Regions from separate parts of the Sphingobium sp. TomTYG75 genome, predicted to be linked through region 1. Evidence: predicted binding sites of a transcription regulator. Region 1 holds the regulator's gene; each other region holds the start of a gene.
What was found. The regulator LexA, encoded in region 1, represses DNA repair genes until DNA is damaged. The targets are predictions, from matches to a motif close to GTTCCNCNCTTGTTCT.

Region 2: a site for LexA is predicted at 2,821-2,836, ahead of ACYU81_RS13555 (ATP-dependent helicase). Genes of this name have one in related genera too.
Region 3: a site for LexA is predicted at 1,790-1,805, ahead of ACYU81_RS08620 (ImuA family protein). Genes of this name have one in related genera too.
Region 4: a site for LexA is predicted at 4,575-4,590, ahead of uvrA (excinuclease ABC subunit UvrA). Genes of this name have one in related genera too.

Annotation. Positions count from the first base shown of each region.
Region 1 covers NZ_BSRE01000001.1:2,281,707-2,289,460, forward strand. Annotated here, with positions in the region: gene gltX (glutamate--tRNA ligase) at 1-1,453, opposite strand, end outside; gene ACYU81_RS11580 (ComEC/Rec2 family competence protein) at 1,490-3,664, shown strand; gene lexA (transcriptional repressor LexA) at 3,625-4,296, opposite strand; gene ACYU81_RS11590 (hypothetical protein) at 4,449-4,601, shown strand; gene ACYU81_RS11595 (molybdopterin molybdotransferase MoeA) at 4,656-5,834, opposite strand; gene moaC (cyclic pyranopterin monophosphate synthase MoaC) at 5,831-6,301, opposite strand; gene trpC (indole-3-glycerol phosphate synthase TrpC) at 6,298-7,089, opposite strand; gene trpD (anthranilate phosphoribosyltransferase) at 7,086-7,754, opposite strand, start outside.
Region 2 covers NZ_BSRE01000001.1:2,674,526-2,682,279, forward strand. Annotated here, with positions in the region: tRNA gene ACYU81_RS13550 (tRNA-Ala) at 16-91, shown strand; gene ACYU81_RS13555 (ATP-dependent helicase) at 475-2,751, opposite strand; gene ACYU81_RS13560 (Fe-S oxidoreductase) at 3,050-3,463, shown strand; gene ACYU81_RS13565 (Rrf2 family transcriptional regulator) at 3,411-3,899, opposite strand; gene ACYU81_RS13570 (globin domain-containing protein) at 4,015-4,464, shown strand; gene rsmD (16S rRNA (guanine(966)-N(2))-methyltransferase RsmD) at 4,537-5,085, opposite strand; gene ACYU81_RS13580 (pseudouridine synthase) at 5,145-6,062, opposite strand; gene ACYU81_RS13585 (response regulator) at 6,224-6,682, shown strand; gene ACYU81_RS13590 (SDR family NAD(P)-dependent oxidoreductase) at 6,884-7,681, opposite strand.
Region 3 covers NZ_BSRE01000001.1:1,696,243-1,703,996, reverse strand. Annotated here, with positions in the region: gene ACYU81_RS08625 (Y-family DNA polymerase) at 1-1,072, opposite strand, end outside; gene ACYU81_RS08620 (ImuA family protein) at 969-1,784, opposite strand; gene ACYU81_RS08615 (sulfotransferase domain-containing protein) at 1,945-3,315, shown strand; gene recA (recombinase RecA) at 3,479-4,552, opposite strand; gene ACYU81_RS08605 (response regulator) at 4,655-5,011, opposite strand; gene ACYU81_RS08600 (hybrid sensor histidine kinase/response regulator) at 5,092-7,515, opposite strand; gene ACYU81_RS08595 (DUF2062 domain-containing protein) at 7,559-7,754, opposite strand, start outside.
Region 4 covers NZ_BSRE01000001.1:2,116,825-2,124,578, reverse strand. Annotated here, with positions in the region: gene ACYU81_RS10815 (SDR family oxidoreductase) at 1-768, shown strand, start outside; gene ACYU81_RS10810 (DUF1993 family protein) at 821-1,330, opposite strand; gene ACYU81_RS10805 (hypothetical protein) at 1,490-2,038, opposite strand; gene ACYU81_RS10800 (winged helix-turn-helix domain-containing protein) at 2,547-2,912, opposite strand; gene ACYU81_RS10795 (hypothetical protein) at 2,956-3,204, opposite strand; gene ACYU81_RS10790 (hypothetical protein) at 3,312-3,545, opposite strand; gene ACYU81_RS10785 (UrcA family protein) at 3,755-4,120, opposite strand; gene uvrA (excinuclease ABC subunit UvrA) at 4,601-7,525, shown strand; gene ACYU81_RS10775 (caspase family protein) at 7,556-7,754, shown strand, end outside.

The DNA of each region.
Region 1 (7,754 bases):
CAGCGCGCGATGCCTGCCTGGCATCCGCGAGCCGCTCCAAGCTCCTGTCTTTTCCAAGAAGGAAAAGGACATCAAATATCCCCGGCGAAACCGTGCGACCGGTTAGCGCCGCGCGTAGAGGTTGAGCGACTTTGCCCAGCCCCAATCCGACTTCCTCTGCCACGCGGCGGATCGCTTCCTCGATCGCTTCGACCGTCCAGGATGGGACGGAATCAAGAGCGTCGGCGGTCTTCCCCAGCAGCTCGCGCGCCGAGTCGTCTAGCAGAGCAATTGCCTTGTCGTCAAAATCCAGCGGGCCTGCCTTGAACAGGAACTCGGCGCCCTCGGCAATCTCGTTAAGTGTCTTCGCGCGTGGCTTGAGCGAAGGCATGGCTTGCGCAAGAAGCGCCATCGCCTCGACCGACGGGGTCGTGCCGAGCCGTTGCGCCACGCGCGGCATGACCAGTTCCGCCAGGCGCTGGTCGTCGGCCTCGCGCAGGTAGAATGCATTGAGATTTTCAAGCTTCTTGATGTCGAAGCGGGAGGGCGATCGGCCGACGCCGCTTATGTCGAAGAGTTCGATTGCGCGATCTCGTGAGATGGTTTCTTCATCGCCATAGCCCCAGCCGAGACGCAGAAGATAATTGAGCACGGCTTCGGGCAGCATGCCCATCTCGTCGCGATAGGCATCGACACCCAGCGCTCCGTGCCGCTTCGATAGCTTTGCGCCGTCCGATCCGTGGATCAAAGGAATATGGGCATAGACTGGCTCTTCCCAGCCCATCGCCTTAATAATGCCGAGCTGGCGAAACGCATTGTTCAGATGATCGTCGCCACGGATCACATGTGTGACGCCCATGTCGTTATCATCGACAACCACGGCGAGCATATAGGTCGGCGTTCCGTCGGAGCGGAGCAGGATCATGTCATCCAGTTCCGCATTCTGCACGACTACCCGGCCCTGGACCGCGTCGTCGATGACCGTTTCGCCTTCGCGCGGCGCCTTGAGCCGGATGACGAACGGGGCATCGGCCGGAGCTTCCGAAGGATCGCGGTCCCGCCAGCGGCCATCATAACGCATCGGCTGCTTTGCGGCGCGCTGCTGTTCGCGCAGTTCAGCCAGTTCTTCGGGGGTCGCGTAGCAGCGATACGCATGGCCAGCGGCGAGCAACTGGTTAGCGACCTCTGCGTGCCGCTGCGATCGCTCAAACTGAAAGACGGCGGGCTCATCACCTGCAAGGCCGAGCCAGTCAAGGCCGTCGAAGATCGCGGCTACAGCTTCCTCTGTCGAACGGGCGCGATCGGTATCTTCGATGCGCAACAGGAACTTGCCGCCATGGTGCCGGGCGAATAACCAGTTGAACAACGCGGTGCGCGCGCCGCCGATGTGAAGAAATCCCGTGGGCGATGGCGCGAAACGGGTTACCACCTGCTTGTTCAAACCCGTTGCACTCACCGCTTTATTCCTCGACATCCGCCTTGCTCATTCATGAACGCGACGCCCCCTAGCATGGCTTTTGAGCCACGACAAACGTCCGTTGCGCCGATAATAAGGCGCAGCGGCCATCAGCTTTTCGCGCGCTTGGAACAGGCACTGGAGGCTGAGCGGGAGCAACTTGCGTTTTGGGTGCCGGTGGGCCTTGGATTGGGCATAGCGGCTTGGTTCTTTCTACCTAACCAGCTGACATGGCTATCTTTTTGCTGTTGCGCGATTGCGATTGCGAGTGGCGGGCTGATGTTGCCGGAGGGCGGCCGGATACGCCATGCGATCATATTGGGCGGTCTGCTTGCTGCGTCAGGTTGCCTGTTGATATGGGGGAAAGCCCTGATTGTCGGCACGACCCCATTGCCGCGTGCCGCATTTGTGGAAGTGACTGGCGAAGTCAGGTCAGCCGACACGGTGCCCGCGCAGCAGATGAGTCGCGTATCGATCCGTCCGATCGACATGCCTGCGCTGCCTTCCCTGATCCGGGTGAACATAGCTGCGGCGGACCTACCCGCAGGGGTTGGCAAAGGTGCCATCATTCGCTTTCGCGCCCGGTTGATGCCTCCTGCCGAAGCGAGCCTGCCCGGCAGCTATGATTTTTCGCGTCGCGCTTATTTTCAGGGGATTGGGGCAACAGGACGCGCGCTCAAGCCCATCGTCGTGCTACGACCATCAACGGAGGCGCCGCCTCTGCGCAATCGTCTTTTCGCGCATATATTGAAGAATGCAAATGGCGACGGAGCGGGGATCGCCGCAGCGCTGGCGACGGGGGATCAGGGCGCGATCAGCGAGGCGGACGCCGACGCGATGCGCCGCAGCGGTCTTGCCCATCTGCTCTCGATCAGCGGGTTGCACGTCACCGCCCTCATCGGCGCGGTCATTTTCCTGCTGATGCGGATCATGGCACTCAGCCGACGTGCGGCGTTGGACTGGCCGTTGATGCTGATCGCTGCGGCCGGTGGTGCGCTGGCGGGCCTGGGATATACTTTGCTGACGGGCGCGGAAGTGCCGACGGTTCGATCCTGCGTCGCGGCACTGCTGGTGCTGGGAGGGCTTGCGCTTGGGCGCGAAGCCATCACCTTGCGGCTGATAGCCGCCGGTGCACTGGTGGTTCTGTTGGCATGGCCAGAGGCGCTGGCGGGGCCAAGCTTCCAGATGAGTTTCGCCGCAGTTATCGCTATTGTTGCCTTGGGCGAACATCACCGCTTTCGGGCGTTCGCGGCATCCCGTGACGAGCCAGCGCTTCGGCGACTGGGTCGCCACCTTGCCGTCCTGCTTCTCTCCGGCTTTGCGGTGGAAATGGTTCTGGCGCCGATCGCGTTGTTCCACTTTCACAAGGCCGGGATGATAGGCGCTTTTGCAAACCTTGTGGCTATTCCCCTGACGACCTTTGTCGTCATGCCGTTGGAAGCGTTGGCCCTGCTGCTGGATGTTGCCGGTCTGGGTGCTCCAGCCTGGTGGCTGACCTCCCGCGCGCTCGACGTGCTGTTGCTGATCGCGCATTGGGTGGCGGCAAGTCCTTGGGCGATCGTCACTGCGCCCTCGGTGTCCAACGTGATTTTCGGGATCATCGTGCTGGGCGGCCTTTGGTGCCTGCTGTGGCGAAGCGCTTGGCGGTGGGCGGGAATGGTCCCCGTGACGCTGGGGATGGCCATTATTATGATGAGTTCGCCCCCCGACATTCTGGTTACAGCGGATGGGCGCCATGTGGCCGTTCGCGGGCAAGACGGCGGCATGGCTATTCTGCGCGAACGGGCCGGAGACTATGTCCGCGATATGATTGCAGAGAGTGCAGGCTATGGAGGTCCGCTGGGCGCTCTTGCAGACTTGCCCGAGGCGCGTTGTTCCATGGACTTGTGCATGGTGGCCCTAACCGGAGGAGGGCGCATATGGCAGCTATTGGTGACGAGAAGCGGGGTTGTCGTACCCAAGGACATCCTGGCACGCGATTGCGCGCGCGCCGACATCGTTATCGCTGACCGCCGCCTGCCGCCATGGTGTCGGCCCCGCTGGCTGAAAGCCGACCGGCGGTTGTTGGCACATACCGGCGGGCTGGCAATCGATCTTGATGGAGGAACCGTGCGAACCGGGAAAACAGTGGGCGACGCACATCCGTGGGTCGCCCGGCCTTCCTATCTTCCGGCTCGCCGCCGATCCGATCAGTTGTACCGTCGCAGCAGACCAGCCAGCTTTCCTTGAATGCGCACCTGCTGCGAATCGTAGATTTGCGGCTCATAAGCATTGTTGGCCGGATCGAGCCTGACCTTAGGTCCCTGGCGATGATAATATTTCAGCGTCGCCTCGCTATCCTCGATCAGTGCGACCACGATTTGCCCCTCGCGCGCGACTTCAGTGCGCTGGATCAGTGCAAAGTCGCCGTCGAGGATGCCCGCATCGATCATCGAATCGCCCGAAACCTCAAGAGCATAATGGTCTCCGGCACCCAGTAGAGCCGCAGGAACGGACAGCATATTCTGTCCTTCCATGGCTTCGATCGGAACGCCTGCGGCAATCCGCCCGTGAAGGGGGATGTCGATCACGTCATTGGCTGCGACCGGGGGCTTGGCCGACAGTTGCGGTTTGGGTGTCGCTGCGACCTTAGGAGCGCGATGCATCGCTTCAGGAAGTTTCAAAACCTCCAGTGCTCGTGCCCGATTTGGCAGGCGGCGGATGAATCCGCGTTCTTCCAGCGCATTAATCAACCGGTGAATCCCGGATTTCGATCGAAGATCGAGCGCTTCCTTCATCTCCTCAAACGAAGGCGAAACCCCGCCTTCCTCGAGCCGAGTTTGAATGAAGCTGAGCAATTCCTGTTGCTTGGGCGTCAGCATGCCGACTTATCCTCCATGGAACGGATGGAGAACGCATAGGAAACGTAAGGAGGCAAGTCAAGCAGGGTTGCGCCAAGCGTAACGAAAGGAACGGACCCGCGTCACAGCCGTTCAGTAGCGGCCTTCCCAAAGAGGGTGAATAGGAGAGTAAGATGGCGAACCAGAACGATCAGGACAAACAGCGCCGCCAGCAAGGTGGTGACCGCTCAAGCCAGGGCGGGCGTCAGCAGCAGCAGGAAAATCGCCAGGGTCAAATGGGCGAAAGCCGCAAGGACAAGAGCGATCACAGCAAGCAGCAGCGCTGATCTACGTTTGGTTGGATCAAGGGGAGGGGCCGCTTTGCGGCCCCTTTCTCATTGTCAGAGCGGAACGATGGTTACCTTGTCGCCTACGGCAGCCGGGAGTGAGTTGGCCGGTCGAAGGATCAGGCAGTCCGCTTGAGCCAGGGCTGCGGTAGCGGCGCTGTCCTGCGAGGTAACCGAGACCAACCCAGCACCAGTGAGGTAGGCGCGAAGATAGTCGTCGCGCTCTCCTGTCGCTGGAAGTGGGGCCGCGAGTTCCGCGATCATTGTACGCGGGAGCGGGCTGGCGGCTCCGGCCATGTGCCGGACGAGCGGCAGCAGGAACAGCGTCGCTGTCACGAAGGCGGACACCGGGTTGCCGGGAAGGCCGAGGAATAGAGTGTCACCCAGCTTTCCCGCCATGAGCGGCTTGCCGGGGCGCATGCGAATCTTCCAGAAATCCAGAGTGCCGCCTGCCGCCTGGAAAGCTGGCCTCACCAAGTCGTGATCGCCAACCGAGGCGCCTCCAGTCGAGACGATGATGTCGGCGCCGACGGCTTCTTTGAGCGACCGGACCATTGCGTCGAGATCGTCGGGAACGATGCCGACGTCGATCACCTCCGCGCCTGCCTGACCTAGCATGGCCGCCAGCATGGGCGCGTTGGAGGATGGCAAGCGGCCAGAGGGCGTGGGCGCTCCAGGGGGAACGAGTTCATTGCCGGTAGAGATCAGGGCAACGCGCGGACGGGCGCCGACCGGGAGGGTTCCGTGGCCCCCAAGAACGGCGAGAGCAATCTGCGCGGGACCCAATGCGGCACCGGCAGGGAGCAATAGATGATTTGCGCCAAAGTCGCTTGCCGCCGGGCGCACATTTCGTCCTGTGGGTAATGGAGAGCCGAGGGGATGCACGAGCTGGCCGTCCAGCTGCGCATCTTCCTGGATCAGGACGGTATCGGCGCCGGGCGGCAGTGGTGCGCCGGTGAAGATGCGGCAGCATTCCCCCGGAGCCAAAGCAGAGTGAAGGGAGCCGCCCGCCGTGCTTTCAGCGGTTAGGCGCCAAGGGCCAGGCCATTCTGCCGCACGAATGGCGTAACCGTCCATGGCCGATAGATCCGCCCAAGGCTGATCGCGCAGAGCAAAGATGTCCCTTGCGAGCCATCGGCCTGCACAGTGGGAAACCGGGGCGTCCTCTTCCGGCAAGCGGCGGCCCAACGCAAGCAGGCGCGCCTGAGCCTCCGCGACCGGGAGCAGGCTCATTCGGCGCGCCAGTCGCCCGACTTGCCACCCGACTTTGCGAGCAACCGGACATTGCCGATGATCATGCCCTTATCGAGCGCCTTTGCCATGTCGTAGATGGTCAGCAGCGTGGCAGAGGTAGCGGTAAGTGCTTCCATCTCAACGCCGGTTTGGCCCGCGCTTCTGGCGGTAGCGGTCACGGTGACGCCCTCTGTTTCCAGATCGAAGTCGATCGTAACAGAGGTCAGGGCGATGGGATGACAGAGGGGGATGAGGTCGGCGGTACGCTTTGCCGCCATGATGCCTGCTACGCGCGCTACGGCCAGAACATCGCCTTTCTTCACCAGACCCTGAGCGATGGCGGCCGCAGCTTTGGCACTCATAGCGATGTGGCCGGTGGCGATGGCTTCACGGGCGGTCACGGCCTTGGCGGAAACATCGACCATATGGGCCGATCCGTCCTCATCAAGATGGGTGAGCTTGCTCATTCGCCGGTAAGTAGAGCGTGGGTAGCGGCTTCGACATCGGGCTGGCGCATCAGGCTTTCGCCCACCAGGAAGCAGCGGACGCCATGTTCGGACATGGCCACCAGATCGGCGTGGCTACCGAGGCCGCTTTCGGCGACGAAGGTGCAGCCTTCCGGGGCCTGGCCGACCAGTTCATAGGTGCGGGCGAAATCGACGCTGAAGTCTCGCAGGTCGCGGTTGTTGACGCCGATGAGGCGCGAGCGGAGCTTGAGCGCACGTTCCAGTTCATGGGCATCATGGACTTCGACGAGGGCATCCATGCCAAGGCCAAGCGCGGCATCCTCTATTTCCGCCATCTGATTGTCGTCCAGCGCGGCGGCGATGATGAGGATGGCATCGGCTCCGAGCGAGCGGCTTTCCAGGACCTGCCAGGGATCGACCATGAAATCCTTGCGCAGGACTGGCAACGCGCAGGCGGAACGGGCGGCCATGAGATAATCGTCATGGCCTTGAAAATAGGGTTCGTCCGTGAGGACCGAGAGACAGGCGGCGCCAGCGGCTGCATAGGCCTGCGCATGGGCGGGCGGGTCGAAATTCTCGCGGATCAGGCCCTTGGAGGGGCTGGCCTTCTTGATTTCCGCGATGAGCCCAAAGCCCGAGCGGGCGGCACTGTCGAGCGCCTGGCGGAAACCGCGCGGGGGTGTCTGCTCGGCGGCGCGGGCGTGGAGCGTCGAGACGGTGATCGCTGCCTTGCGGCGGGCCACTTCCTCGCGTTTCGTGTCGCAGATTTCGATCAGCTTGTTCGTCATTTATAGGCAATCCAGCAATTGAGCAGCGCGTTAGCAAGCCCGCGGTCGATGGTTTCGGCAGCTTCCTCGACACCCTCGCGCAGATCGGTAACGGCGTCCGCTACGAGAAGGGCAGCGGCTGCGTTAAGCAGCACGGCGTCGCGATAGGCGCCCGGCTCACCCTGAAGCAGGGCACGCAGGGCGGCGGCGTTATGAGCGGGGTCACCGCCGCGTATCGCCTCAACCGGGTGCGTAGGCAGTCCGGCGTCGGCCGGGGTGAGGCGGCGCATTGCGACGATGCCCTGCGCGGTGACTTCGGCGACGTCGTTGCCGCCCGCGAGGGACAGTTCGTCGAGGCCCTCATCACCCGAAACGATCATGGCGCGATCGACGCCAAGTTCCGCCAGCGCCTCGGCATAGATGGGAACATAGGCGGGGCGGGCGATGCCGACTAGCTGACGGCGCACACCGGCAGGATTGGCGAGCGGACCCATCAGGTTGAAGATGGTGCGCTGGCCGATGGCCTTGCGGATCGGGCCGAAGCGTTTGAGCGCGGGGTGATGCTTCTGCGCGAAGAGGAAGCAGATGCCGAGATCGGCCAGCGTTGCCTCCGCCGTATCGGCGACGCGATCAAGATCGAGGCCGAGCGCTTCGAGCGTGTCGGCGGCCCCGGCCTTGGATGAAGC
Region 2 (7,754 bases), 390 kb from region 1:
ATGCCGCGCAACGATGGGGCCTTAGCTCAGCTGGGAGAGCGCCTGCATGGCATGCAGGAGGTCAGCGGTTCGATCCCGCTAGGCTCCACCAATCTTCCTTGTCGCGATAGACTGTCGCTAGTCATCAGCAAATTGCTTCTCCGGTGCCATGCCAGCTGGCATAACTCCTCGGCATCGACGTACACCACATCCAATATGCCAATCTCCGTTAGGCAGCGAGGAAGTGATGGGGGAGGAGACCCACATCATTGCCAAGGACAGAAGATCGACGACGTTTGCTCCAATCCTGCGAGCGTTTCCTCCGCTCTAACGATCATGCTATCTCGCCCTCGTCCGTCGTGCTTCGGCAGGTGGTGGAGGCGGAGGGCGCAGGGGTAGTGAAGCTACTCCAGCAAACCGACGAGATATTTTAAAAACGCCGACCAAGCGGATAGTTGACGCGTATGAGCGGCACGGAAACTGACTTGGTCAAGTTCAAGCTGGCTGCACGAAGCTATCCATCACGCGCTTACGGCCAGCCGTTTCAAAATCGATCTCGAGTTTGTTGCCCTCGATCTCCGCAATCGTGCCGTAACCAAATTTCTGGTGAAATACGCGCAGCCCCAAGTGCATATCATCTCGACCCTTGTTGCCGAGGGATACCGCCGACGCGCGAGCTTCCACGATCCGCACGGGGTCACGGGAGAACTGGCCACTTTGTTGCGCCCGCTGCCAGCCTGGGCCACGCCCGCTACCTCGTTGTACGTTGGAGAAGGGATCGGCGCGCTCAGACCAGTTGGCACGCCAAAGGGATGCACCGCCCGCCATGCTGCTTTCCTCCTCGACATGTTCAGGAGGTAGCTCTCCTACGAACCGTGACGGGATAGAACTGGTCCACTGGCCATATATTCTCCGGTTCGCGGCATGAAGGATGACGCACAGCTTCCTAGCGCGAGTAATCGCCACATAGGCGAGCCGACGTTCCTCCTCCAGACTGTTGAGACCGCCTTCGTCCAACGCTCGTTGAGAAGGAAAAATACCTTCTTCCCAGCCCGCCAGGAAGACGGTGTCGAATTCGAGCCCTTTTGCCGCATGGATGGTCATGATCGTGACCTTCCGTTCCTCGGCTTGCGCGTCATTGTCCATGACTAGCGACACATGTTCGAGGAACGCGCCCAGCGTTTCATATTCCTCCATGGCGCGGGTAAGTTCATTGAGGTTTTCGAGGCGGCCTGCGCTTTCGGCTGTGCGCTCCGCCTGAAGCATCGCCGTGTAGCCGCTTTCATCCAGTATCTGGCGCGCGAGTTCGGCATGGGGAAGCTGGGTCGCGCGGTCGCGCCAGCGGGCCAAATCACCGATAAAGGCGCCAAGGCTGCGGCGCGCTTGCGGAGTCATTTCGTCGGTATCGAGAATTCGTGCAGCAGCGAGCGCTAAGGGTATAGCCTCGGCCCGAGCAAGGCGGTGAAGTTTCTCCACGGCTTTGTCACCTAAGCCACGCTTGGGAACATTGACGATCCTTTCAAACGCCAGATCGTCGGCCGGTTGGTTGACGAGGCGAAGATAGGCAAGCGCGTCGCGGATCTCAGCCCGCTCGTAAAACCGGAAGCCGCCCACAATCCTATATGCAAGGCCGATCTGAATGAATCGATCTTCAAATTCGCGGGTCTGGTGCTGTGCCCGGACGAGGATGGCCACATCTTCCAATGATCGTCCGGAGCGCTCGATCGCCTCGATTTCGTCGCCGACGCGGCGAGCCTCTTCTGGCCCGTCCCAAACGCCGATGACGCGGACTTTCTCCCCGATGTCGATGTCGGTCCACAGCGTCTTGCCTAGCCTGTTGCCGTTTTCGGCGATCACACCGGAAGCGGCGCCCAGAATATGAGGTGTGGATCGGTAATTCTGCTCCAAGCGGACAATCTTGGCGCCCGGGAAGTCCTTTTCAAATCGCAGGATGTTAGCGACTTCCGCGCCCCGCCACGAATAGATGGATTGGTCGTCATCACCCACGCAGCAGATATTCTTGCGCTGCTGAGCGAGCAGACGGAGCCAGAGATACTGGCTGCTGTTGGTGTCCTGATACTCGTCTACCATGATATAGCGGAACCGCTGCTGATAGCTTTCGAGCACATCCCGGTGGCGCTTCAATATGGTGAGCACATGGAGCAGCAAGTCGCCGAAGTCGCAGGCATTTACATCGCGAAGGCGGGCCTGATAGGCAGCATATAATTTCTGTCCGCGCCCATTTGCGTAAGATTCGCTATCTCCGGCGCTGATTTCGTCAGGCGTCAGCCCCTTATTTTTCCACTGATCGATCAAGCCACCCAACTGCCGCGCTGGCCAGCGCTTTTCATCAATCCCTTCAGCCTGGATCAGCTGCTTCATCAGCCGAAGCTGATCGTCTGTATCAAGAATGGTGAAGTTGGATTGCAGGCCGACCAATTCGGCATGTCTGCGAAGCATTTTGGCAGCGATGGCATGAAATGTTCCGAGCCACGGCATGCCTTCCACCGCCGGACCGATCATGCGTCCGACACGCTCGCGCATTTCGCGCGCGGCCTTGTTGGTGAAGGTGACCGCCAGGATTTCCGACGGATAGGCGCGGCGCGTAGCTATGAGGTGCGCCAGTCGTGCGGTCAGCGCAGCCGTCTTGCCCGTTCCGGCACCCGCCAGAACAAGAACCGGACCCTCGGCAGTGAGGACGGCCTCCCGTTGGGGCTCATTGAGGCCCTGAAGATAGGGCGGATCATCAGGCGAGGGAGCGGGAAGGGTCATGGTCAACAACTAGGGAGCATGGATAGAGGGAGCAAGGGCTTGGCCGCGTGCGATTGATGGCAATCTATGAGAACAAAAGAGGAATCATGCAAGGGGGAAGGCCACAGTGTTCACCTTCGATATCCCCTCGGCCTCTCGTGGTGTCGTTAGGTCAAGGCCAAGCGGTTCCAACGAGGGAACATTCGCCTGGTAGCAGCAGAGCCACAGTTCGTCGCCGATATCGGAACGCGTGCGTCACCGATCTGGTTCTCTACCCGCCAAGAGGCAGAACGGGGTGATGAACAGGAAAGGATTACCCATGAAATCGATCATGCTTGCGAGTGCCGCCATGCTGGCCTTTACCACCGGCGCTACTGGCATTGCGATCGCTCAGGGTGTGCCGGACAATACGGCCCAACCCCCAGCCACTGATAGCATGCCTACAGATCCGGCTACGCCTGCGAGCCCTGCAACAGCGGCAGATCCCAATGCTGGTCAGCCGACTGGAGAGGTTCCAGCTGACACTGGCATGATGCCCGCAACGCCGGGCATGCCCAAGGACCCTGCCGCGCCTGTGGGCAGTTCGGCTAATCCGGTCACCGTTGGCGGCAACATGACCCCTCCGCCTGCAGGCGGTAAGGACTATCCGCTATGCAGTCGCACGGTACAGGATAGCTGCATCAATCCAGGCGAGGCGCCGCGTTCGAAGAAGATGGCGCGCAGGCATCGCTGACCGGAGAGACAGAAGCGGGCAGGGCGGCAATAAGCGCCGCCAGCCCGGTTCTGTCTTTGGCGGCGTCCGCCAGGCTTTGCTGGTCGAGCACTGCCAGAAAAGCTGTAGTTGCGGCCCTCAAAATGCTCGATAGGCCACAAGCGGCGCGGAGGCCGCAGCTTGCGCAGTCTGCCAGGTTCATGTCCGGTTCGGTGTGACGGACGACATCGCCCAGCCTGATTGCTTCAGGAGCCCGGGCCAGGGTGAAGCCGCCGCCTCTGCCGCGCTGGGTTAGGATGAACCCGCCTTGGCCGAGGTGGTGGACGACTTTCATCAAATGATTGCGCGAAAGAGCGTAGGCGTCGGCGACCTCAGGGATGGTTGCGCGACCTGTTGGCGTGACGGCCAGATGGATGAGGACGCGCAGGGCGTAGTCGGTGTGGCGGGTCAATTGCATGAGGGAATGCGTTAATTGAACGGGGTTTGCAGATCAAACATGTAGCTGGTTTACATGTTTAAAGATGTACCGTAAAGGCGTCTTTACCGAGTCTTTATTTCAAAGGGGTGCATATATGAGCCAGCTCAGCGCTGAAACCATCGCCATCGTCAAGGCAACCGCTCCCGCGCTGCGGAGCCATGGGGTGGAGATCACGACCGCCATGTATGCGCGCCTGTTCCAGGATGCGTCGATCAAGGACATGTTCGATCAGGCGGCGCAGGACAGCGGCGAACAGCCCAAGCGTCTGGCTGCGGCGATCCTGGGCTATGCCGAGAATATCGATAAGTTGCAGGCTTTGACTGGCGCGGTCGAGCGCATGGTGCAGCGGCACATCGAAACCGGAGTGAAGGCTGAACATTATCCCAAGGTTGCCGAAGCGCTGCTGCCCGCGATCCGCGATGTTCTGGGCGCGGAAGTTGCCACGGACGCTGTGTTGGAAGCGTGGGGCAAGGCCTATTGGTTCTTGGCCGAGATACTGATTGGCAAGGAAGCGCAGGCTTATGAGGATGCTGAAGCGGCTTGATTGATGGGTGGGGAGCTTGGGGGGTTCCCCTCTCCCTAGCCTCGTTGAGAGTCACGCGCCTCTCATCGACCCCTAAAGGGGAGAGGGAATCGCTCTTAACAGAGTAATGCGCGCCTTGCCCACGTCTCGGGTTGCGTCCACGACAAAACCCTTGACCTCCACATCTTCGCGGCGATCGGTTTCGATGCTGATCCAGGTCGCGGGGCCGGTCCAGCCCAGACGGCTCAACTTGTCGAGAGCTACGACGCCTGCACCGCTATTGTAAGGCGGGTCCATGAAAATGAGGTCCAGCGGTTTCGGCGTTGGCCCCAGTGAGAGCACGCTACTCTGCCGAATGTCGGGCCGGATGCCGAGCTTGTCGCCATTGGCGCGGATCACATTCAGAGCCGCCTGATCCTGTTCGACGAAGAGGCAGCTAGCCGCGCCACGGGACAGGGCTTCAAAGCCCAAGGCGCCCGATCCTGCGAAGAAATCGCCGACGGCCAGCCCTTCAAATGATCCGATACGGCTCACGAGCATGGAAAAGAGCGTTTCGCGCGTACGGTCGGCCGTGGGACGAGTGGCGTCGCCCTTGGGAGCTGCCAGCGGGCGGCCGCGCCATTGGCCTGCGATGATTCTCATGATTGGCGTCCGTGCAGAAGGAAAGCCCTAAGACAAGCGCAGGGCGAACGGGTTTAGCTTCAGGATTTGGGCGTCTTCAAGCTCTTGCGGAAGACGATAAGGTCGTGCTGGCGCACTTCCTCCACCGCGCCCGACGCGAGTTCGCCGAGATGGAAGGGGCCATAGCTGGTGCGGATGAGGCGGCTCACCTGTAGGCCCAGATGCTCCAGAACGCGCCGCACTTCGCGGTTCTTGCCCTCCGTCAGGGTCATTTCGATCCACTGGTTACGACCGGTGCGGCGTTCCAAATTGGCCTCGATCTGGCCATAGCGAATGCCGTCAATCTCTATGCCCATAAACAGGTCTTCAAGCTGGGCCTGGCTGATTTCGCCAAAGGCGCGGGCGCGATAGGTGCGCGGCACGCCGGTCGCGGGCAATTCCATCTGCCGTTTGAATTCGCCATCGGTCGTGAGGAGCAGAAGCCCCTCCGTGGTCATGTCCAGACGACCGATGGGCATGAGGCGGGGCAGATCGGCGGGCAAGCGGTCGTAGATGGCGGGACGGCCGCGCGGATCGCGCTCAGTCGTCAAATAGCCTGAAGGTTTGTGAAACAGGAAGAGACGGGCGGGAGCGGGTTGCGCCACCGGGTTGCCATCCACCGCCACGCCATTGAGCGAGGTCAGCAGGGTCGCCGGGGTCGAAATCAGTTGGCCATCGAGAGTGACCCGGCCTTCCTCGATCATCCGTTCCACTTCCCGGCGCGAGGCTACTCCGGCGCGGGCAAGCAGTTTGGCGATGCGTTGCGGTTCGTTCGTGCCGCTGGCGGCAGCGGCCATGCGCGCCGGATGGGGATTTGCGGGCTTGGCTGGAGCAGCGTTTCTTTTCTTGAAAGGCGGACGAGCAGGGCGCGACGAACCGGCGGGCTTGCCGTCCGTGGGACGCCGGGGACCGCCCGGCCCTGTTCTGCGCGGCGGTGCTGATTTTTTCGGCGGCTCCACGCTCGGTTCCTTTTAACGAAGCGGCGGCATTCCCATATCGGAGATGCCGGGAAAATGACGAATAGTGCCGTCCTGTCGCCGAGTGCGCAGGAACGGCCGCAACTCCCTTAAGGGGTCGCGCGTTTGATCGGGTGCATGGCGCATATGGGGCGGATCGGCAAATGTTTTTCGGGCTAGTCAAAGGGGACTCGAAGCCACGGCAGCAGGCACAGGCCATCATCAGCGTGCTGGTGGTGGAAGATGAGCCTTTGGTCGCCTTTGACAACGAGCATGTGCTGGAACAGGCTGGCTACCGCGTGGCCGCAACGGTCGAGGATTATGACCATGCGATCAGCGTCATTGAGCAGGATGAGGTCGATCTGGTGATCGCCGATATCACCTTGCATGGTGACAAGACGGGCATTGATGTGGCGCGTCATGCCTATGCGAAGGGGCTGGCGGTGCTGTTCGTCAGCGGCGCCTGTCCGATTGATGCGCATGAGATGGCGGTAGGGTGTCTGGCGAAACCTTATTTGCCGCGTGATCTGCTGGCTTCGATCGGGGTGATTGAGGCGGTGCTGCGTGGTGGGGATCTGCCGCGGGTGCCGCGTGGGTTGCATTTGTTTGATCGGGTGGGGTGAGGTGGTGTGGTTGGGGCGCTGTAAACTCACGCCGAATAGCGTAGAGCGCCGCTACTTTTCCCGCTGATTTTTGCTTACGGAGTGGCAGAAGCGCTATTGCCGCAGCTCAGTCCAACCTCTCGTTTGGCTATGTTGCTGCGCGCCCCATGGCCGGAAGCAAGATCTGAAAGGCAGGGGGTGCCGCGCACGAGCGCAGCAGGTTCACGAACCGGTGAAGGCGGTGATTCCTCCATCGACCACCAACTCGGTGCCAGTGATGTAGCGAGCCTCCTCCGAAGCGAGGAACAGGGTGGCATGGGCCACATCCCAAGCGTCGCCCATGCGCGCCATCGGTACTTGCGCGTTACGGCGGGCGACCATGCCTTCGAAGTCGCCGGCGTTGTATTTTTCCGCCAGCCTGTGAACGAGGGGCGTCATCATCAGGCCCGGAACGACGCAATTGAGCCGCACACCCTTCGCCGCATAGGACACTGCCGTCACCTTGGTGAACTGAACAAGTCCCGCCTTTGCCGTAGCATAGGCGACCTGGTCCTTGCCAACCCAGCGCTGCCCCGCGATGGATGAGATGTTGACGATCGCGCCTGCGCCCTGATCAACCATGATTGGCAACGCTGCTTTGCAGGTGAGGAACGCACTGGTCAGATTTAGATCGAGCTGACGGCGCCACATGTCCTCGTCCATCGTCTCCGGATTGCCGGGCTCGGAACGGCCGACATTGTTGATGAGGATGTCGAGCCGACCATAACGCGCGACACAGTCCCCGATCAACGCCTGCACCTGCTCACCGCTGGTGACATCGCATGCCGCCACATCGATCGGATGACCTTCACTTTTGGCGATCTCACGCGTCGCTTCGGCCGCGTCCATGTCGAGGTCAACGCCCAGGACCGTGGCACCCTGGCGGGCGAGCAGCACGGCTATGGCCTTGCCGTTGCCCCAGCCCGGCGCGAACGAGCCGCAGCCGGTGACAATAGCGACTTTACCGTCCAGCTTCAGCATCGCCTTTCTCCGTGTAGCTTGCGGATGGGCGATGGCAGTGTCATGGCCGAATGACAACACAATAGCGGAGAAC
Region 3 (7,754 bases), 590 kb from region 1:
TCGCGGCCATCGGCTCGGTCTGCGGCACGGTAAGGCGCAGCATGTCGAAGCCGAAGCCGGGATCGAGCGGATCGGACAGGCTGCCGATCCGCTCCCGCACCAGCCGCATGATCGCAGGCGCATCCCGCACCGGCAGGCCGGTTTCCACCCGCAGCGGAAAGGCGAGACCATCGGTGCGGAAGAACAACAGTTCGAACCGCCGCCCGCCCTCGCCCCGCTCGGTCAGCCGCTCGCCCGCTTCGGCCGCCATCTCCTCGACCCGCTGCAAAGCATAGGCGGTGCTGCCTACAGGCTCTGCGAAGCGGCGCTCGATCCGCAGGACAGGACGCGGGCGGCGGGGGCTAAGCGGGCGATGGCCCAGCCCTAGCAGGCGGTGCAACACATCGACCGCCTCCTCGCCAAAGCGCGCGGCCAGCGCCGCTGGAGGCCGGGCAGCAAGATCGCCGATGGTGCGCAGCCCCGCGCGCCGCAACGCCACCCCGCTCTCCTGCTCCAGCTCCAACGCCTCGACCGGCAAGCGGCGCAGCGCGGCCTCCTCATCAGGCGCTGGCCCTGCGGAAAAGCGGCACAATGCATGCGCGCCCTCCGGCGTGCCCGCTATCGCATGGCGCACCTCCATGCCGTGCCGCTCGAACCGCTCCACCGCCTCGCGCGCCAAGGCGTCCTCCCCGCCCCACAGATGCGCGCAGCCGGTGATGTCCAACATCAGCCCATGCAGCGGATCGATCGCGGCCGCAGGCGTATAGCGCGCGCACCCATCGCATAGCCGCTCCAGCCAATCCTGATCAGCATGATGATCCGCTTCGAAGCTGACAAGGTCAGGCTCTTGCGCCCGCGCATCGGCCAGCGTCATGCCCGCGTTCAGGCCCAGCGCCAGCGCATCGGCATCCGGCGTCACAAGGCGCATGGCCCCGCGCACGGCCTCCACGATGGCGACCGGCGCGGCGCCGGCCTGCACCTGCCACAGGTCAGGCCGCGCGATGCGCAGCCGATCGACCGGCAGGAAGGGGAACCACAGCGCCAGGTAGCGCCGCCTCGTCAGCGTGTCCTCCGCTTGCCCATCCATGCTCATGGCGTTCATCGCACTCTTCTCCAAAATCTCCCCGCTCGGCATTCCACACCATCCGCCATGTCATGCCGTCTGCCCCCGAACGGCGGCGCAACAGGTGAAGCGAGAAGGCGCTCATGCCCGGCGCATTGCCCGGCAACGGCACGGATGGAGCAGCCTCCACCCGCCACCGTGTCTCCGCCGCGCTCGGCACCGGATCGCCACCAATCCGCAGCACGAAGGCGGTAACCCCCGACGTCTCCGCCGCCAGCGCCAGACGGCGGCTCGCGGTCAAGTCCAGCAGCGGCGCGCGCCCGCGCAATTCGATGACCAGCGCGCCCAGCGCCGGGCATCGCAACGCATCGACCGCCGCGCGCAGCAGCAGCGCCTCATCCTTCATCACGCCGATCAGCAAATGGGCTGGATCTATTCCAAGCGCGGAAAGCCCCGGGCCATAAGGTTGTCCCGCCGTTCCATCTGGAAGGCGCAACCAGAACAGAGGAGCCTCACGCGCCGCAAGATGGGCAAGGATCAGGGAAAGACCGGCAGTGGCGCCCTCATCTTCAGCATTCCCGAACAATTCATGCACCCGACCCCTGGCAAGGCCACCCTGCAATGCCTGATCAAAAGCCGCATGTCCGGTCGCAATACGCGCATCTGTTTTGACGGCCGGAATCCCTTCCAGTGATGCAATGTGCCGCCTGAGGGCTGCAAGCCTGTTCACCGAATCCACCATAGAATGTTCTCTATATGTTCTTTTCGGCGATAGCGCACCCCCTGTCAATCAACTTGGCTGCCATCAGAAAAAAAGGGAGGATGGTTTCAGCTTCTTACACACATTGGCCATCATCCGGAAAAGTTTCACACCCGGCTTTCTGCCAAGCTAATCTGTGTTGATGGACACGCCCCACATCGCTTCGCTGGCTCATGCGCCCTTCATTCTGGCGCGCCGTATCGCTTCGGCTCGCAGCCTGCGTCTTGTTTCCAGCGCTGCGACTGCGCTCCTCGCCTCCTACCCGAAGTCGGGCAGGACCTGGCTCAGGTTTATCCTGGCGCAATATTTCCTCGCGTCGCGTGCATATCCGCCCATTACGACCCAGAGCATGTTCACCTTTGCTCCCAATTTCGACTTGGATCCGGTGCGCGGCATACCGGCCTTTGTCCGGAGATCAGAGGAGGCCTCTTTCCCCCTGATCCCTTCCACTCATCTGCGCTTCAAACCAACCCTGCCCGGCCGCCTTCCCATCATATTCCTGATCCGGGATCCGCGGGCCGTACTCATTTCCGACTATCACCATGTGACTCGGCACAAGATGTCGTTTCAAGGCAGCGTTGATGATTTTCTCATGGATGAGAATAGGGGCCTGCCGCACTATATTAAATATATGAATAGCTGGGCCAATGGCCTCGAACGGCATGATCATCACATCATATATTATGAGGATCTACTGCTTCAAACGGAGGTAGAAGTCGAAACGATGCTCAGTTTTCTGGATGAGCCGGTCAATAGCCGTGCTCTTGGATATGCGGTGGAAAACTCATCCTTCGAAAAGCTCAAGGCACTGGAACTCGCCCAGGGCATTCCCGGCCATGAATATGACAGATCGGATTCAGATGCCCTGCGGATCAGAAAGGGGCAATCCGACAGCTTCCGGCAGGAGCTGACGATAGAGCAGCAGAAATTCATCGAGGATAGCTGCAAGTCTCAGTTGAACCCCCGAATGTTGGCCAAGCTGGATCGATACGGATTTTCGGACCCGCCTTCGTCATCCACTGTGAGACCGATCGAGATATCGCAATCCGCAGCGCCCGAAAGGCAGGTGCATGATCCTGTAACCAAGCGCCGCCTCCCCTCTCTTGGCGTACAGCTCTTGAGCGAAGCGATGGTCATGATCGGCCTCGCCGCCATGCTCATCGCCCCGACCATTCTGGCGATAGAGGTAGGCGAATGGCTTTTCCGGCGAGAATGGGATGGTCATTCCCTTGAAGACGGCCTCGCCCTGTTCGGGATCGACCGGGTGGGGCCTGTGGAAACGCCGACCGAACAAATACTCGACGTCTTTCTCGCGCTGCCTCTCACCATCGCCTTGTTCATGAACGGCCTCCTCATATTCCTGGCTGCCGTACATTTCGGAGACTGGGGTCTTCAGGGCGTACGGCTCAAGAAAAAGCTCGCCGTCGAGCAGAGCAAAAGGCGCCAGCGGACCCACGCCAAAAATCCGCCCTCCGACCTCAAACCGGCAGGAATGGTGAGCCCTAGCCGCTGATCAATGTTCATCTGGCCCTGTTGAGCAAGCCTCGCCCTTCTATAACGGTAAAAGGCCCGCCCCGCGAAAATGCGCGGGCGGGCCTTTTCAGTGCGTGAAACGAAAGGCGAGCAGAGCCGCGCGGCTATCCTGCGGCTGATCCGGCCGCAGGCATTAGCCGTGCTTATTCGCCATCATCCTCCGCTTCGGGTCCGGTCATCATTCCTTCGGCAACCTCTTCGGTCTTGCCCCGGATCACCTTTTCCAGGCGCTCCGCCATTTCGGGATTTTCCTTGAGGAAGGTCTTGGCATTCTCACGACCCTGGCCAATGCGGACGGAGTCGTAGGAGAACCAGGCGCCCGACTTTTCGACCACGCCAGCTTTGACGCCCAGATCGAGTATCTCGCCGATCTTCGAAATCCCCTCGCCATACATTATGTCGAATTCCACCTGCTTGAACGGCGGCGCCACCTTGTTCTTCACCACCTTCACGCGGGTCGCGTTGCCGACGATATCGTCGCGATCCTTGATCTGGCCAGTACGGCGGATGTCGAGGCGAACCGACGCATAGAATTTGAGCGCGTTGCCGCCCGTCGTCGTTTCCGGATTGCCGTACATGACGCCAATCTTCATGCGCACCTGGTTGATGAAGATCACCAGACACTTAGAACGAGAGATCGAGCCGGTAAGCTTGCGCAGCGCCTGGCTCATCAGGCGCGCCTGCAGGCCGACATGGCTATCGCCCATCTCACCTTCGATTTCCGCACGGGGCACCAGCGCCGCGACGGAGTCGATCACCAGCACGTCGATGGCGTTCGACCGCACCAGCGTATCGACGATTTCCAGCGCCTGTTCACCGGTATCGGGCTGGGACACGATCAACTCGTCAATATCGACGCCCAGCTTCTTGGCATAAGCGGGGTCGAGGGCATGCTCGGCATCGACGAAAGCCGCAACGCCGCCGGTCTTCTGCGCCTCTGCAATGGCATGCAGCGCCAGCGTGGTCTTGCCTGAGCTTTCCGGGCCATAGATTTCGATGATGCGGCCGCGTGGCAAACCGCCAATGCCAAGCGCGATGTCGAGCCCCAGCGATCCCGTCGAAATCGCCTCGATCTCGATCTTCTCGCGGCTGCCCAGCTTCATGGCCGAACCTTTACCGAAGGCGCGGTCAATCTGGGAAAGGGCCGCTTCCAATGCTTTCTGTCTGTCCATTGTCCCTGTCTTCTTGGAATCGATGAGTGAGAGCATTGCTGTCATCGGCCTATCCCCTGTCAAGCGGAAGCGCCGATTAAGTGGCGCCTTGGCCACCATGTATCCCCTTTGTTCTCAAAGAACAAGAGGGGAACGGAAATTTCCTATTTAGGCGGAAAGAACCTTCGTCAGCGCCCGCTCAACGGCGCCAATCGTATAAGGTTTTGCCAAAGTGGGCCGATCCGAATGTCCTGATGGCACGTCATCAGCCATGCCGCCTGTCGCGAAAATAAAGGGGATGCCGCTTTGCGCCAGCAGGTCCGCGACCGGCCAGCTTTTCTCACCCTGCAGATTGCAGTCCACCAATGCCGCGTCGAAGCCGCCCTTGCGCGCATGGTCGCACGCCTCGTCCACCGACACGGCAATGGCATATAGGCGATATCCCAATGTTTCGAGATAATCTTCCAGCATCATGCCGATCATCGCTTCATCCTCGACCACCAGGATGGTCTTGCCGTCCGACATGTGCGATCCCCTATTTCGTTACGCTCGCTATCTTATCATCGGCGCGCGGACCAGCATAAACGCCTGATCGTTCAAGAAGTTCATTCCACCCCTGCGCCCATGGCCAGCGCGTCACGCGCGGCCTCCGCCAACTGACTGACGGAAAAGGGTTTTGGCAGGAAGGCGACATTGGCAAGGTCGATCGACTTGCGTAGTTGCTCCTCGGCATAGCCCGACATAAACAGCACGGGAAGGTCGGGATGCGTATCCCGTGCCCGCGCGACCATGGACGGGCCATCCATATTGGGCATGACCACGTCGGAAATCAGCAGGTCGATCTTCTCACCGCTCGCCAGCACCTCCAGCCCCTGCTCGCCATCATTGGCGGTCAGCACCTTGTAGCCCTGACGCGAAAGGGCGCGTTCGGCGACGGCGCGGACCATATCCTCGTCCTCGACCACCAATACCGTGCCCGTGCCCCATGTCTCGCTGCGCTTGATGGGCAGCTTGGCGGGGATCGCCTGCTCCATGTCCGCGCCCTGATAGACGGGCAGGTAGATAACGAAACTCGCCCCCCGGCCAATTTCAGACTCGGCGAAGATATAGCCGCCCGACTGCTTGACGATGCCATAGACGGTGGAGAGGCCGAGCCCCGTGCCCTTACCCAGTTCCTTGGTAGTGAAGAAGGGCTCGAATATCTTGGAAAGAATGTCGGGCGGGATGCCAAGCCCCATGTCCGACACCCGCAGCGCGGTATAATCGGCGGCAGGCAATATCTCCTGCCGCATCTCGCGTACCTTGCCGGCCGGAACCGCATAGGTCTGGATATTGAGGATGCCGCCTTCCGGCATCGCGTCCCGCGCGTTCACCGCCAGGTTAACGATCACCTGCTCCAGCTGCCCCGGATCAGCGCGCACCGCGCCCAGGTTGCGGCCGTGGCTCACCTCCAGCTTCACGCTCTCACCCAGCAGGCGCTTCAAGAGGTTGGAGACGTCGGCAACGATGTCGGGCAGTTGCAGCACCTGCGGACGCAGTGTCTGTTGCCGCGAAAAGGCGAGCAGCTGGCGCGTCAGCCCGGCCGCGCGATTGCTGTTCGACTTGATCTGCTGAATATCGTCATAGTCGCTGTCGCCCGGCGTATGGCGCATCAGCATCAGGTCGCAATGGCCGATGATCGCGGTCAGGATATTGTTGAAGTCATGCGCGACGCCGCCCGCCAACTGGCCGATCGCCTGCATTTTGGTCGCCTGCGCGACCTGCCGCTTGAGCTTGCTTTCCTCACTATTATCCTTGAGGCTGAGCAGCACCGCCGCCTCGCCAAGGCCCCGGACGCCCGCCAGGCTCAGCGCCGTCGGCTCCTCCGGTTCGTTGCGCAGCCTGATGGCGATATCGCCTGACATTTGCGGGCCAACGGCAAAGCGGCGCACGGCGTCGGCAACCGCTGCCTGATCCTCGCGCACGACCAGATCACCGGGATAGCTCGGCCGTTCGCTACGCTTGAGTCCCGCCGCGCGGGAGAAGGCATTGTTGAGGAACAGCACCCGACCATCGCGATCCGCCATGGCGAGGCCGAAGGGCAGCAGGGACAGCAGCGTTTCGATATAGGAAAGCGCCGATGTACCGCCCGCGCTGCCCGCTGGCTCATCGATCAGCAGCAGCAGCATCGGACCATCCTGGCCCACTTGGCTACCAGCAGGCTGAGCCGTCCGACGCAAAGGGACCTGCAACAACCGCAGCGGCAACCCGCCCGACTCCTCACGCGCCAGAAATAGCCGCCCCTTGTCATCGACGCGCATATGGGCGGCAAAGTCACGGCCGGTGATATTGGCGTCGATCCGGCCAGCGGCACGCAGCAGGAAAGCCCCGTTCGCCGCGCGAATACGCCCTTCACCGCCGATCATCACCGCCATGATCCCGGCCTCGCCCATCTGCCGCCCCGCGTCCCCGGTCAGCAGGCGGTGCACATCATCCAGCGCGTTGGGCTGGCGAACCGGAGTAAAGCGCCACAGCAGATAATCTTCCGACCGGCCGGTGCGGCACAGATCGACATCCAGCCGGAGAGCGCCCTGCGCCACGCCTTCGACCCGCGCCTCTCCATCGCGCCAGGCCGCGCGGGCGGCGGTGCTCAGGCTTTCCGTCAGGCCAGGCTCAGCGGTGAGATTGGGGGGCGTCGGAAATCCGGGAAACCATTCGCCGAACAGGTCGCTGGCGCAAACAAGCCGCCCTGCCCGGTCGGTCACGGCAATCGCCATGTTGGACGCATCCGCTGCGGCGCGCGCTACCGTCCAATCCGGCACCGCCTCGCCGTCTGCCGCCTCTTCCGGGAAAATACGCCGATACCAGCTGAGCAGCGCGGCGATGGCAAGGATCATGGCGCCAAACCCTGTGGCCATAGCCGGGTTGCCGGTCGCATAGATGACGAGAACCGCCGAAAGCAGCGCCGCCAGTATCAGCAGCGGCAGGGACAGCCGGGAAGGGCGATCGCCCGTCCACGCTTCCTCATCCCTTTTGACGCGCGAGGCCATCGGCCGGCCTTCCCCCTGAAAACGCCTGGACTATTCGCCGACGTCAGACGCGGGCGACTTCTTCCAATGCGCTGCTTTCGGGTGCCTTGCCAATCCTCAATTTACGCGCATGCCATTTCCGGCCCATCCGATGGCGCCAGATCCAGTCGGCAAGGAAATATCCCACCACCGCGAACGCGATCGAAATCAACGCCAGCCCAAACAGCATGGCGGGCGCCGCTTCGGAAAAGAGCCAGCCG
Region 4 (7,754 bases), 160 kb from region 1:
CGCTACCCCGGCTCAGGCCGCCTCGCCGGAAAAGTCGCCCTCATCACTGGCGCGGATAGCGGCATCGGCCGCGCCGTCGCCGCCCTCTACGCCCGCGAAGGCGCCGACGTCGCCATCCTCTACCTCTGCGAACATGACGACGCGAAGAAGACTGCCCAGATCGTCGAGGCCGAAGGCCAACAGGCCCTCACCATCGCCGGGGACATTGGCGAAAAATCCTTCTGCGACGACGCCGTCAAACAGGTAATCGACCGCTTCGGCCGCCTCGACATCCTGGTCAATAACGCGGGCGAACAACATCCCGATCAGGACATCACCGATATCACCGAGGAACAGCTGCGCCGCACTTTCCAGACCAACATCTTCGGCATGTTCTTCCTGACGCAAGCAGCACGCCCGTACCTCCAAAAAGGCGCCGCCATCGTCAACTGCACCAGCGTCACCATGTATCAGGGCTCGTCGGAACTGCTCGACTATTCCAGCACGAAAGGCGCCATCACCGCCTTCACCCGTAGCCTGTCGGAAAATCTCGTAAAAGACGGCATCCGCGTCAACGCCGTAGCCCCCGGCCCGATCTGGACCCCGCTCAACCCCTCGGGCGGCGCGAGCCCGGAAAAGCTCGAACATTTCGGCGAGTCAGTCCCCATGGGCCGCCCCGGCCAACCCAACGAAGTAGCCCCCGCATTCCTCTTCCTGGCGTGCGAGGACGGCAGCTACATGTCCGGCCAGGTCCTCCACCCCAACGGCGGTACGATCGTGAATGGATAACTGGTCCAGAATCCGTCGAGAGTCAGCTGAACCGCCAGAGGAACCGCTTCTGCTACGCAGGCAAAGCTTTATGGCGCTCCATATGCGGCAGAAAATCCATCTTGCCGATGTCCAATCCCGCGTTGCGCAGCAATGCATATGCCATTGTTACGTGAAAGTAGAAGTTCGGCATGATCCAGTCGCGAATATCCTCCTCCGACGACATAAGGAAGCGGATGCCATTGGGCAATGTGAGATCGACGACTGTGTCGGCGTCTGCCCAACCAGCGGGGACTGCTTGATCGTTTAGCGATCGAACCACCGCAATGCGTTCGGCAACCTCCGCGAGTGATTTATACGATACAACTTCGAGTGGGACGCTCTGCCCGGCGACTTGATTCAGTGCCAGCAGTACTTGGTTCAGAGCCACGCGAAACTGCATCTCCAGCGGAAACATGTCGTCGGTCAGTCTCGCCGCGAGCACATCATCCGTCATCCCAGAATCGATAGCTTTCCCGACAAGGTGATCGAGGCTGCCGAGCATGTTGTCGAAGGTCATCCGGGCGGACAGAGCGTAGGACATCGCAGACCCTCAAAAAAAGCCGGTGCAAAGCTATGGCATTCGCCTCTGCGGTCAAGCGGCGATCGAAGCATAACATTTCAAAGGTGCGGCAATCCTCACGGCCGCCACCGCCTCGCTTCAATCATATCGCCCCTCCCCCGGAGGAACGCCAGCAAAAGCTCAATTCGCCTTGCTCATATCCACCTTCTCCACCCACTCCGGATAGAAGGTCGGCTCCCGGTTAGACCACCCCACCGCCGTCGCCGCCGCCTCGCTGATCGACTGCAACAGCGCCCGCCGCTTCTCAGGATGCAGATGCGGCAAGCTCGCCGCCGCGCAGAACGCGCCCGGCAACCACGGCCTGGCCCCCGCCCCCAACAGCCGTTCATACAAAAACCGGTAGGCCGAAAAGCTGCTCAGCCTGTCCTGCCCCAAATCGAAAGCCGAAATCGTCACCAAAGGCGCCATGAACGGCTCCATCTGGTCCAGCCCGCTGTCGTCGGGCACCCGCGCCTTGATCTCATCCAGCCGCCCGTAAATGCGGGCCTGCGCGCGGATGCTCGCTTCCTCCACCATGTCGCGCGACCATAGCTTCATGGCGTCGCGGCGGTGGAGGCCGATGTCCAGCGACCGGCGGATATAGCGCTGCGTGGCAGACGGGAAACTGGCGAATTCGCGCAATTCAGCCAGGGTGATTGCCCCGTCAGCCGGTCTTGCATTGGTGCCCATGCTCTTGCCCTCCGACTTCAAGTCGATCAGCAGAACATGCGCCCAACATGGTTACTGTAAGCTTAAGCGCCGGTTCTGCCGACAACTACAGGGAATCACTTTTCCTTGTGCGTCGCAACATGTAATTTTTGTGAAAGCGATAAAAGGAGGCAGCAAAGCCCCCTTACCAAAGAGCATCGGGTCCTCAAGCAACGGCAAGCCGCAAACCCTCCCTCTGCGCCTTCTGCGTTCTCCGCGTGAAAATATATCACGCGGAACGGCAGCGATACGGAAGCACAATCAGAAGGCGAAGCGAGCGCCCCAGACTTAACCTCTATCCAGCTCCCAAGCCTCGCCTCAAGGACAAAGCTGACGCCTGACCCCTCCGCGCCTCCGCGTGAACCAAAATAGGGCGCGGCCACCAGCCACGCCCCAAAACGCAAAACCTTAAGCAACATCCCGTTGAGAACCCGCGAAACCACGCCACCCCCGGCATCCTACGCAATGCCCAAGTGCCGACGCATCCTCCTCACTCCTCCGACTGAACCGGCAACGGCTCGCCCCGCAACTCGCGCGCAAGGTCAGGCCAATGCGACCGCCCCGCCGCACTCGCCGCCGCCTTCTGCAACCCGCGATATTGGGCAAGCACGCCAAGCCCCAGCTCCGTCAGCACCGCGCCCTCACTCGACGTCGCCACCAGCGGCGCGGACCAGCATCGGTTCATCACGTCCACCAGCATCCAGCAGCGCCGATAGCTCATCTTCAGCTTCCGCCCAGCCGCCGAAATCGACCCCTCGCTGGCGATCGCATCCAGCAGGTCGGCCTTGCCCGGCCCCATGGCGATCTCGTCACCACAATAAAGCTGTATCTTGATCTTCAGTGCAGGGCCGCTCATCCGCCCATTATGGCATGGGCAGGCCGCCCCGCCAATCGCTGCGTCAGGCTCGCCGCTCCAACACAGCGCCAATCATGCTGCGCCACACCGCGACATCACCCGCCTGCGCCATCTGCTCATCGGGCTCCCGCAGCGTGTGCAGGATAGCATAGGCATCATCCAGATAGTTTTGCCAACTCGCATCCACCGCGCCCGCCGCATGGGGATCATCGCCCTCGCCATTCAGGCTCAGCTGGCGTCCGGCCAGCACCCGGGCAATGCGTTCGATCGCGGGAGTAGCGGAAGTCGGCATCAATAAGGCTCCTCTCACCTTGCAGCGTCGTGCGCTTGGCGAACCGCCCGGCCACCGCCGATCCGGTTCGCCTCGCCCATGGATCATATCACCAATATCGCCGCCGTCTATCGCCCAGCCTTCTCATCCTCATCTTCTTCTTCGTGAAATCCCGACGAAGGAACCGGATCGCCATGGTCGCCCGGCTTGGTGGCCGACGGCGGATCGGACGCATCCATACTGTCCATCAACCCTTCCTCCAGCTGCTCCTCGGGGGTGACGGCATGGTCCTGCGCATCCGTGGGACGCTCATCATGCGCTTCTTCACGGCTATTGGGACGAATATCGGTCTTGTCGCTCATCTTGCTCTCCTCGGCGCGGCCTTCGCGCGCCACGCAGGATCAACGGCCAGTCCCGATGGCCGGTTCCCAGAGCATCCTCCAGCGCTCAATGTCCCCCCTCCCGCAAGCGTTCAAACGAGGCACGTGACTCGTTTGAAGGGTTAGGGGGTGGGCCAGCGCAACGCCAGCGATGAAGAGCCGATCACTCCTCCCCCCTCAAACGCAAAGCCTCAATTCCCCGCGCCAGGCACCTTATCCTTGCCCACCTCGGCAAAGCGGCTCGCATCCTGACCCTGCGCCTTGGCGATCGCGATGGCGACCGGCTCACGGACATGATCCACCGCCGCGATCTGGCACGACCGCAAATCCTGCATGGTCCGGCCCGGACACACCTTCACCGCAGCACGGCGGATGCGGGCATTCAATTCCTGCTGACCCGACTTCTTCGACAGGTCCAGATCGTCATAGCGCACATCGATCGTACGGCCGTTGGATTCAAACGGAATAACGCTCGCCTGCGCCGCCGCGCCCATCAACACGGTGGCAGACAGTGCCGCCAGCATGGCACCGCCGGTGCGATTGATAAAAAATGTCATGATGGTCCCCCTTCGATTGAACTGCTTGGGACTCGTCGCTCTTCAGGCGACCTGGTCCGCGATAAAGCCGCGAAGGCTGGGACCCGTCAGTCCTTCCGGCAGGGCGCAGATTTAAACAGGCCAGCTGCCTCTGTCGATCCCAAAAAGCCTTGTTGACGTAGCGTAAAACATCATTCGTCGAAATTGACCGAACAAGAAAACGCCCCCGGCGCAAGGGACGGCCGGGGGCGTATCCGGGATGCTGTCGGGCTATCCGGGATCTCTCATATCTACAGAAGTCGAGACGCCACCGCCGCAGCTTTCCCGTCGCGGCCCTTATACACCTGATCGGTTAATATCGCTCTACCTTTCGGTGACCCGCCGCCTGCTCGCGCTGGAAAGCATGGGCCGCTTGCGAGCCGCCGCCTGCTATCCCATATCCGCGCCCATAGCCCGGCAACGGCCTTGCCCCCAAAGAACAAATCTGGAACAACACGCCCCATGAGTCTGACCACAATTTCCGTACGCGGCGCGCGTGAGCACAACCTCAAGGGCGTGGACGTCGATCTACCCCGCGACAGCCTGATCGTCATCACCGGCCTGTCCGGCTCAGGCAAATCCTCCCTAGCCTTCGACACCATCTATGCAGAGGGTCAGCGCCGCTATGTGGAATCCCTCTCCGCCTACGCCCGCCAGTTCCTTGAGATGATGCAGAAACCCGATGTCGAGCATATTGACGGCCTCTCCCCCGCCATTTCGATCGAACAGAAGACGACCAGCCGCAACCCGCGCTCCACCGTCGCCACGGTCACCGAAATCTACGACTATATGCGCCTCCTCTGGGCGCGCGTCGGCGTCCCCTACTCCCCCGCGACCGGAGAACCGATCAGCGCCCAGACCGTCAGCCAGATGGTCGACCGCGTCATGCAATTGCCGGAGGGCACCCGCTTCTACCTCCTCGCCCCCGTCGTCCGCAGCCGCAAGGGCGAGTATAAGAAAGAGCTGCTGGAATGGCAGAAGGCAGGCTACACCCGCGTCCGCATCGACGGCGAAATGGTCCTGATCGAAGACGCCCCCGCCCTCGACAAGAAATACAAGCATGACATCGAAGTCGTGGTCGATCGCCTAGCCGTGGACCCGGACATGTCCACCCGCCTAGCTGACAGCTTCGAACAGGCCCTAAAGCTCGCCGACGGCCTAGCCTATGTGGATTTGGCTGACGGCACCATCGACTCCCTCTCCCCTTCAGGGGAGAGGGGAGCAACACCCGGAAAAATGAAAAACGCCGGCATCCCGGACAACCGCATAGTCTTCTCTGAAAAATTCGCCTGCCCCGTCAGCGGCTTCACCATCCCGGAAATCGAACCCCGCCTCTTCTCCTTCAACGCCCCCCAAGGCGCCTGCCCCGCCTGCGACGGCCTCGGAGAACGCCAGGAATTCGACCCCGAACTCGTCGTCCCCAACGAACACCTGACCCTCAAAAAGGGCGCCATCGTCCCCTGGGCCAAATCCAACCCGCCCAGCCCCTACTACATGCAAGTCCTCGGCTCCCTCGCCAAGGAATTCGGCTTCAACCTGGAAACCCCGTGGATCGACCTCCCCCCGGAGGTAAAAATCATCATCCTCCACGGCACCGCAGGCAAGCCCGTCACCCTGCGCTTCGTCGACGGCAAAAAATCCTACGAGGTCAAAAAACCCTTCGAAGGCGTCATCGGCAACCTCAACCGCCGCCTCCTCCAGACCGACTCCGCCTGGATGCGCGAGGAACTGAGCAAATATCAAACCGCCATGCCGTGCGAGACCTGCCACGGCGCCCGCCTCAAACCCGAAGCCCGCGCGGTCAAGATCGCGGGTGAGGACATCTCCATGTCCACCCGCCGCTCGGTGGTGGACGCGCTCGGCTTCTTCTCCACCCTCCCCGCGCACCTCACCGACCAGCAGAACCAGATCGCCAAAGCCATCCTCAAGGAAATTGTCGAGCGCCTCGGCTTCCTCAACAATGTCGGCCTCGACTATCTGAACCTCGACCGCACCAGCGGCACCCTGTCGGGCGGCGAGTCCCAGCGCATCCGCCTCGCCAGCCAGATCGGCAGCGGCCTGTCGGGCGTCCTCTACGTCCTCGACGAACCCAGCATCGGCCTGCATCAGCGCGACAATGACCGCCTGCTCATCACCTTGAAACGCCTGCGCGACCTCGGCAACACCGTCATCGTCGTGGAGCATGACGAGGACGCGATCCGCATGGCCGACTATATCGTGGACATGGGGCCGGGCGCAGGCGTCCACGGCGGCACCATCGTCGCCCAAGGCACGCTCAACGAACTGCTAGCCCACCGCGACAGCCTGACCGCGGACTATCTCAACGGCACCCGCCGCATCGAAGTCCCGCCAAAGCGCCGCAAGGGCAATGGCAAGAGGCTCACCGTCCACAACGCCCGCGCCAACAATCTGCAAAATGTCACCGCGTCGATCCCGCTCGGCACCTTCACCTGCATCACCGGCGTATCGGGATCGGGCAAGTCCAGCTTCACCATCGACACCCTCTACGCCGCGTCCGCCCGCACCCTGAACGGCGCGCGCATCGTCGCTGGCCCCCACGACAAGGTCACCGGCCTTGAACATTGCGACAAGGTGATCGACATCGACCAGTCGCCCATCGGTCGCACCCCCCGATCCAACCCGGCCACCTATACCGGGGCCTTCACCAACATCCGCGACTGGTTCGCGGGCCTCCCCGAAAGCCAGGCGCGCGGCTACAAACCCGGTCGCTTCAGCTTCAATGTGAAGGGGGGCCGCTGCGAAGCCTGCACCGGCGACGGCCTGCTCAAGATTGAAATGCACTTCCTCCCGGACGTCTACGTCACCTGCGACGTCTGCCACGGCGCGCGCTACAATCGCGAAACCCTGGAGGTAAAGTTCAAGGGCCACAGCATCGCCGACGTGCTCGACATGACCGTCGAGGATGCGGTGGAATTCTTCAAGGCCGTCCCGCCGATCCGCGACAAGATGGCCATGCTCGCCGAAGTCGGCCTCGGCTACATAAAGGTCGGCCAGCAAGCCACGACCCTCTCCGGCGGCGAAGCCCAGCGCGTCAAACTCGCCAAGGAACTCGCCCGCAGAGCCACCGGCCAGACCCTCTACATTTTGGACGAACCCACCACCGGCCTCCATTTCGAAGACGTCCGCAAACTCCTCGAAGTCCTCCACGCCCTGGTCGAACAGGGCAACAGCGTGGTCGTGATCGAACATAACCTCGACGTCATCAAGACCGCCGACTGGATCATCGACATGGGGCCGGAGGGCGGCGTGAAAGGCGGTGAAGTCGTCGCCGAAGGCACGCCGGAAAAAGTTGCGAAAAATTCTCGTAGCTTTACGGGACGTTATCTGGCGCCACTGTTGGGAATGGAAGCGGTGGCAGCGGAATAGCTACATGCAGCATTGACCAGAGGGGGCAATTTGGAAAACGCAGCGATCATACTCACGGTGAGCAATTATTCTGGAGAACTGTCTCCACTGCCGGGGTGTACGAACGACAGTGCCGCAATCCATAATTTGGTCAAGGCGACTGGAAAATTCGACAGCAACATCTTGCACATCGCAGACGGGCATAGCAGTGCGGTTGTAAAGGAACAAATATCAGATTTCGTCGATAGCC